2 regions of the Nocardiopsis sp. M1B1 genome follow, and region 1 is predicted to be linked to the other one. Evidence: riboswitches for the same ligand, from Rfam matches in the RefSeq annotation. Region 1 holds a riboswitch; the other holds the start of a gene.

Evidence for each region. A riboswitch is a leader RNA that binds a small molecule or an ion and turns the genes downstream of it on or off. The one in region 1 is predicted to bind glycine.
Region 2: linked by a shared signal. The riboswitch ahead of gcvT (glycine cleavage system aminomethyltransferase GcvT) and the one ahead of gcvP (aminomethyl-transferring glycine dehydrogenase) in region 1 are both predicted to bind glycine.

The regions. Positions count from the first base shown of each region.
Region 1 is NZ_CP196194.1:2,761,626-2,765,021, forward strand. Features, by position in the region: gene ACSTA4_RS11795 (FHA domain-containing protein) at 1-175, shown strand, start outside; gene ACSTA4_RS11800 (bifunctional nuclease family protein) at 346-819, shown strand; gene ACSTA4_RS11805 (MerR family transcriptional regulator) at 1,287-1,775, shown strand; glycine riboswitch at 2,007-2,096, shown strand; gene gcvP (aminomethyl-transferring glycine dehydrogenase) at 2,195-3,396, shown strand, end outside.
Region 2 is NZ_CP196194.1:1,339,279-1,342,674, reverse strand. Features, by position in the region: gene ACSTA4_RS06035 (penicillin-binding transpeptidase domain-containing protein) at 70-999, opposite strand; glycine riboswitch at 1,225-1,326, shown strand; gene gcvT (glycine cleavage system aminomethyltransferase GcvT) at 1,471-2,583, shown strand; gene gcvH (glycine cleavage system protein GcvH) at 2,742-3,122, shown strand; gene glyA (serine hydroxymethyltransferase) at 3,130-3,396, shown strand, end outside.

The DNA of each region.
Region 1 (3,396 bases):
CCGGCGCCACGTGGAGTTCTTCCGCCGCGGCGACGGGTTCGGAGTCCGCGACGTGGGCAGCCTCAACGGCACCTACGTCAACCGCGAGCCGGTCGACGAGGCCCAGCTCGGCGGAGGAGACGAGATCCAGATCGGCAAGTTCCGGATGGTCCTGCTGACCAAACCGCGCCGCTGACCGGCGCGGGGACGACCGCGGGAGCGGCGGGTGGGCCGATGAGGTTTGCGGCCCCCCGCCGCCGGAGAGCTTTGTAACGAAGGGTGCCGATTTCGCCCTCGGGTCCTGATCCGCAGCGGGAGCAGGGACGAGCGCCCATCCGGCATCACGACTCGTGGGACGGAGACGCTGTGAAGCACATGGAGGTCGTCGGCGTCCGTGTTGAGATGCCCTCGAACCAGCCGATTGTCCTGCTCAAGGAATCCGAAGGCGACCGCTACCTGCCGATCTGGATCGGCGGTGTGGAGGCCACCGCGATCGCGCTGGCCCAACAGGGCGTCGCACCGGCCAGACCGCTCACCCACGACCTGTTCCGGGACGTCCTCGACGCCCTGGACACCGGGCTCAAGACGGTGAACATCACCGGCCTCAGCGACGGCATCTTCTACGCCCAGCTGGTCTTCAGCAACGGCGTGGAGGTGAGCGCGCGCCCCTCCGACTCGATCGCCCTGGCGTTACGGACGGGCACGCCCATCTACGCGCACGAGGACGTGATCGACGAGGCCGGGATGCCCATCCCGGACGAGCAGGAGGACCAGGTCGAGGCGTTCCGGGAGTTCCTGGACAACATCTCGCCCGAGGACTTCGGCAGGCGCGCGGAGTAGGGGCCCGTGGCGCACGTGCACTCCCCCGGGGCCCGCGCCCAGGCGCGGGTCCCGTGCCGCGGTGGTGGCGCGCGCCGGGGAGGACACGCCCCGACCTGCGACTTCGCCCGCGGAGCCGGTGATAGATTGGGTAACGGAAGTGGTCGTGATGATCAGGGCCGAAACCCCCGCTTGCGCGTCGGGCGCCACCGGGGAGGCCCCGGCACACCGGCGCCGCGCGCACTTGGCGACGCGCCGCGCGGTGTCGTTGACGCTGCCGGTCGGCCGTCCTACCTTCAGTGCAGTGGAACCCACGGCGCACCCGTTCCCTGAGTGGACATCCCCTGTCGAGACCGCCGTGGGACGAGAAGCCGGAGGTCGGCGTGGCGGTAGCGAGCGGCAAGCGGGATCCCCATGACAGGCGGTCCGCGCTGCGGCTAGCGGGGCAGCAGGGCCTACTGTGCGAAGAAGACTTGGTGGCGCTGCCTATGGACGTCGGGTATCGGGGCCCCGCGGCGTGTACGGCCGCCGGGATCAGCTACCGCCAGCTCGACTACTGGGCCAGGACCGGCCTGGTGGAGCCGAGCGTGCTCACCGGAGCCCACAACGCCCCCCTGTACAGCCTCCCCGACATCCTGTTGCTCAAGGTCGCCAAACGGCTCCTGGACACCGGGATATCCCTCCAGCAGATCCGCACCGCGGTCGACCACCTGCGCGGCCGACCCGCCCCCGACCTGGCCCGCATCACCCTCATGAGCGACGGCGTCAGCGTCTACGAGTGCACCTCCCCGGAGGAGGTCGTGGACCTCATGCAGCGCGGTCAGGGCATGTTCGGCCTGGCGCTGGGCAACGTCTGGCGCGAGGTGGAGGAGGCCCTGGGCGTGGTGCCCGCGGAGGAGCGGGCCGACCTGCCCGCCGCCGCGCCCCAGCCCGTGGACGAGCTGGCCAGGCGCCGCCGGGAGCGCCGCACCGGCTGAGACCGGCAGGCGCCGCCCGCAGCCCAGGGGCGGCCGTGCGTCGGCCGGGGGCGCGGGCACTTCGGGCCCGCGGCTACTTGGAGGAACCTCCAGGCTCTCGGTGTGATGTGGGCGAAACGCCTGCCCGGGAGCGCTACCCCAGGCGACGATCGAGTACGGTCGTAGTCACAACAGGGATGAAAAACGACATTCACCCTGCTTGTACACACGTACAGATCGTCAGCTGGCTGTCGACACCGCGCGAGAGAGACCCCGCAACGGGGCGCCGACGGGGCAATACTCCCCAGTAACCTCTCAGGCACCATGGACCGCGTGGAGGAGGCCGCTCTGAAGCCTGGGCACCCTCGTGCCCGGTGACAGAGGGGGAGACCGTGAGGAACACCGCCGACCCGACTCGGCCCTGTCACCAGGAGGTCTCCGTGCCAGACCAGCCCGTGCACACCCCGGGCGCGCCCGCCCGGGTGTTCGCCGACCGCCACATCGGCCCCACGCCCGCCGAGGTCCAGGAGATGCTCAAGGCGGTCGGCTACGGCTCCACCGCCGAACTCATGGCCGACGCCGTGCCCGAGTCCATCCTCACCGGCCCCGGTCGCAGCGCGCCGCTGGATCTGCCCCCGGCGCTCAGCGAGGCCGAGGCCCTGGCCGAGCTGCGCGACCTGGCCTCCCGCAACCAGGTGCGCACCTCGCTGATCGGCCAGGGCTACTACGGCACCCTCACCCCGCCGGCCATCCTGCGCAACATCATGGAGAACCCCGCCTGGTACACGGCCTACACGCCCTACCAGCCCGAGATCTCCCAGGGCCGCCTGGAGGCCCTGCTCAACTTCCAGACCATGGTCTCGGACCTGACCGGCCTGCCCGTCTCGGGCTCCTCCCTGCTCGACGAGGCCACCGCCGCCGCCGAGGCCATGACCCTGGCCCGCCGCGCCTCCAAGAGCAAGGCCGACGTCTTCGTCGTCGACGCCGACGTCTTCCCCCAGACCCTGCACGTGCTGCGCACCCGCGCCGAACCCCTGGGCATCGAGGTCGTGGTCGCCGACCTGTCCCGGGGCCTGCCCGAGGGCGACGCCTTCGGCGTCCTGGTGCAGTACCCGGCCTCCAGCGGAGCCGTGCGCGACCCGGGCCCGGTCGTCGCCCAGGCCCACGAGCGCGGCGCCCTCGCGGTGGTGGCCGCCGACATCCTGGCCCTGGCTCTGCTGCGCAGCCCCGGCGACCTGGGCGCCGACATCGCCGTCGGCTCCACCCAGCGCTTCGGCGTCCCGCTCGGCTTCGGCGGCCCGCACGCCGGTTACATGGCCGTGGGCGAGAAGCTGCGCCGCCAGCTGCCCGGCCGCCTGGTCGGCGTCTCGGTGGACAACGCGGGCAAGCCCGCCTACCGCCTGGCGCTGCAGACCCGCGAGCAGCACATCCGCCGCGAGAAGGCCACCAGCAACATCTGCACCGCGCAGGTCCTGCTCGCCGTCATGGCCGGGATGTACGCGGTCTACCACGGCCCCGACGGCCTGCGTGCGATCGCCCGCCAGGTGCACACCCGCACCGCCGCCCTGGCCGACGCCCTCGCCGAGCGCGGCTTCGAGGTCCTGCACCACGCCTACTTCGACACCCTGCGCGTGCGCGTGCC
Region 2 (3,396 bases), 1.4 Mb from region 1:
CGGACGACGCGCTCGGCCCGCTCCCGCGACGGGGGCGGGCCGACGCGCGTCGCGGGGCCCGCGCGGTGTTCAGACGGTGCGCTCCTCCTCGGGCAGGACCTCCAGCTCCACGAGCATCTCCCTCCCCAGGGACTCGCTCAGCTCGGCGTCCTGGTCCCCCTCCGGCTCGACGCGCAGCGCGAACGTGTACAGGTCCTCGCCGCTCTCGACCCAGCCGACCCACCAGCCCGGCGCGGAACCGGCCTCTGCCTCCCACCCGGCCTTCGCGTGGAGGGCGTAGCCCTCGCCCTCCTCCAGAACGGCGAGTTCGCGCACCGCCTCCTGGTGGGCGTCGTCCACGGGCAGTTCGTCGCGGGCCAGCCTCGCCAGGAAGTCGGTCTGCTCCATCGCGGAGATCTGCAGCGGCCCCTCCAGCCAGAACCGGTCCAGCGCCCGTGCGTCGCCCACCGAACGGTTGCCGTAGTCCAGCCGGTCCACCCAGGCCGCCATCGGCCCGTGCCCGATCCGGCGGGCCACCTCCCGGTAGACGGGGACGTTCGAGGCGGGCAGGGCCTCGCGCAGGGCCGTGTCCCGCTCCCGCCGGTCGACGGGCTGGGGTCCGCCCCCGTGGGGGACCACCTCGTCCACGTCCCCGACCGCGCCCGTCTGGAGCCCCACCAGGGTGCTGACGAGGTCGAAGGTGGACGCGGGGACCGCGCGCTCGCGCGCCAGCTCCGGCTCCACCACGGTCGCCTCCCGCTCCATCACGTCGTGGAGCACGAAGGTGCCCTCCACCCCCGCGTCGGCGAACACCGCCTCCAGGTCCTCGCGCTCGACGGCGGCCAGGTCACCCCGCGTCAGGGGCGGGGGCCCGGTCTCCGCCCCCTCCCGGGCCCGCCCGTCCGGCCCCCGCGCTCCGTCCACGGCCCCGGCGCACCCCGTGCCCGCGGCCAGGGACAGGACGCATCCGGCCGCGAGCGAGCGCGCGGCGCGCGCCGCCCTCCCGGTGTCGGTTCGCATCCGTCTCCCTCCCCGGTCGGTACTCCCCGAACACGCTAATCCCCGCCCTCCCGCCCCAGGGTGGAGGCGGCCGGAGTGTCGGACACCGGAGGAGCCCGGCGGCCGGGGCGGACACGGCGCGCACGGCTCGGACGGCGCCGCTCACGGGTGCCTCGCCGGCGCTCCCGCCCGGCGCCGGGCACCCTTGGGCGCCGTTCACGGCCGCTGCTAGGCTGAACGTGTTGCTGACCCCGTACGGGAGAGTGCCCGCGTATCCAGCGCGGGCCGCCGAAGGAGCAATCCCTCCCCGAAGACAACCTCTCAGGCACAGCGGACCGTACGGGCGAGACCACTCTGGAAAGCAGGGACAGCCGTCCCTCGCCGAAGGTGCAAGCCGCGCCGAGCGCGCGGCGAAGCTCTCAGGCACAGATGACAGAGGGGGAGGATGGCAACGCCACGCAAGTCACGACGCCCATCCTCTCGGGAGTGCCCATGTCAGATGCCGCATCCGCGCCGCGCGCGACAGCGCTGCGCGAGGTCCACGAGAAGGCCGGCGCCACCCTCGTCGACTTCGCCGGGTGGCTCATGCCGCTGCGCTACGGCAGCGAGACCGCCGAGCACCGGGCGGTGCGCGAGGCCGCGGGCCTGTTCGACCTCTCCCACATGGGCGAGATCCGGCTGACCGGCCCGCAGGCCGCCCAGGCCCTCGACCACGCGCTGGTCGGCCACCTGTCCCAGGTCAAGGTGGGGCGCGCCCGCTACTCCATGATCACCGCCGAGGACGGCGGTGTCCTGGACGACCTCATCGTCTACCGGCTGCGCGAGGACGAGTACCTCGTCGTGGCCAACGCCGCCAACACCGCGGTGGTCGCCCCGGCCCTGGCCGAGCGGGCCGCGGGCTTCGACGTCGAGGTCCGCGACGAGTCGGCCGAGTACGCGCTGATCGCCGTCCAGGGGCCCCGCGCCGTCGACGTCCTGGCGCCGCTGACCGACGCCGACCTGGACGGCATCCGCTACTACGCCGGGTACGAGCACACCGTCGCCGGTGAGCCCGTCCTGCTCGCCCGCACCGGCTACACCGGCGAGGACGGCTTCGAGATCTTCGTCAGCCCCGCGGACCGGGCCCCCGAGGTGTGGGAGGCCCTCATGGCCGAGGGCGAGCGGCACGGCCTCGTCCCCGCCGGGCTCTCCGCGCGCGACACCCTGCGCATGGAGGCCGGGATGCCGCTGTACGGGCAGGAGCTGACCGCCGACCTCACCCCCTTCGACGCCGGTCTGGGCCGGGTCGTGAAGTTCGACAAGGGCGACTTCGTGGGCCGCTCGGCCCTGGAGGAGGCCTCCCGCTCCTCCCGTCCCCGCCGTCTCATCGGCCTCGTCGCGCGCGGGCGCCGCCCGCTGCGCCAGGGCCAGGAGGTCCTGCGCGACGGCACCTCCGTCGGAACCATCACCAGCGGCGCGCCCTCACCCACCCTGGGCCGCCCCATCGCCATGGCCTACGTGGACGGCGACCTCGACACCTCGACCGGCGCGTTCACCGTGGACGTGCGCGGGCGGGGCGAGGACGTCGACGTGGTCGAGCTGCCGTTCTACAAGCGGCAGTCGTAGCAGCAGGGGCCTTCACACCCCGAAGGCCCGCACGCCCCAGCGCGGCGGGATCCCTCCACAGGGGACCCGCACGCACGGGGCGCGACCGGGCGTAGGCCGGGCCGGGCAGCCGTACGGGCGCGCGGCAGGAAAATGGAACACCTCCAAGGAGAGTTGAAGTGAGCGTTCCCACGGAGCTGGGTTACACCGCCAAACACGAGTGGGTCGTGGTCGAGGACGGGATCGCCACCGTCGGGATCACCTCGTTCGCCGCCGAGTCCCTGGGCGACATCGTCTACGTCGAGGTGCCCGAGGTCGGCAGCGAGGTGACCGCGGACGAGCCGTGCGGCGAGGTGGAGTCCACCAAGTCCGTCAGCGACGTCTACTCGCCGGTGAGCGGTGAGGTCACCGAGGTCAACGCGGCCCTGGAGGACGAGCCCGAGACCATCAACTCCTCGCCCTTCGAGGACGGTTGGCTGTTCAGGGCCCGGATCTCCGAGGAGCCCTCCGACCTTCTCTCCGCCGAGGAGTACACCAAGCTGACCGAAGGCGAGGAGTAGGCCCCCGATGGCTACTGACAACACGCTCAACCAGACGCTGGGCGAACTGGACCCCGAGGTGGCGGCCGCGGTCGACGCGGAGCTGGCGCGCCAGCGCGACACCCTGGAGATGATCGCCTCGGAGAACTTCGCCCCCCAGGCGGTGATCGAGGCTCAGGGCACCGTCCTGACCAACAAGTACGCGGAAGGGTACCCGGGCCGCCGCTACTACGGCGGGTGCGAGCACGTCGACGTCGTCGAGCAGCTCGCCATCGACCGCGCCAAGGCGCTGTTC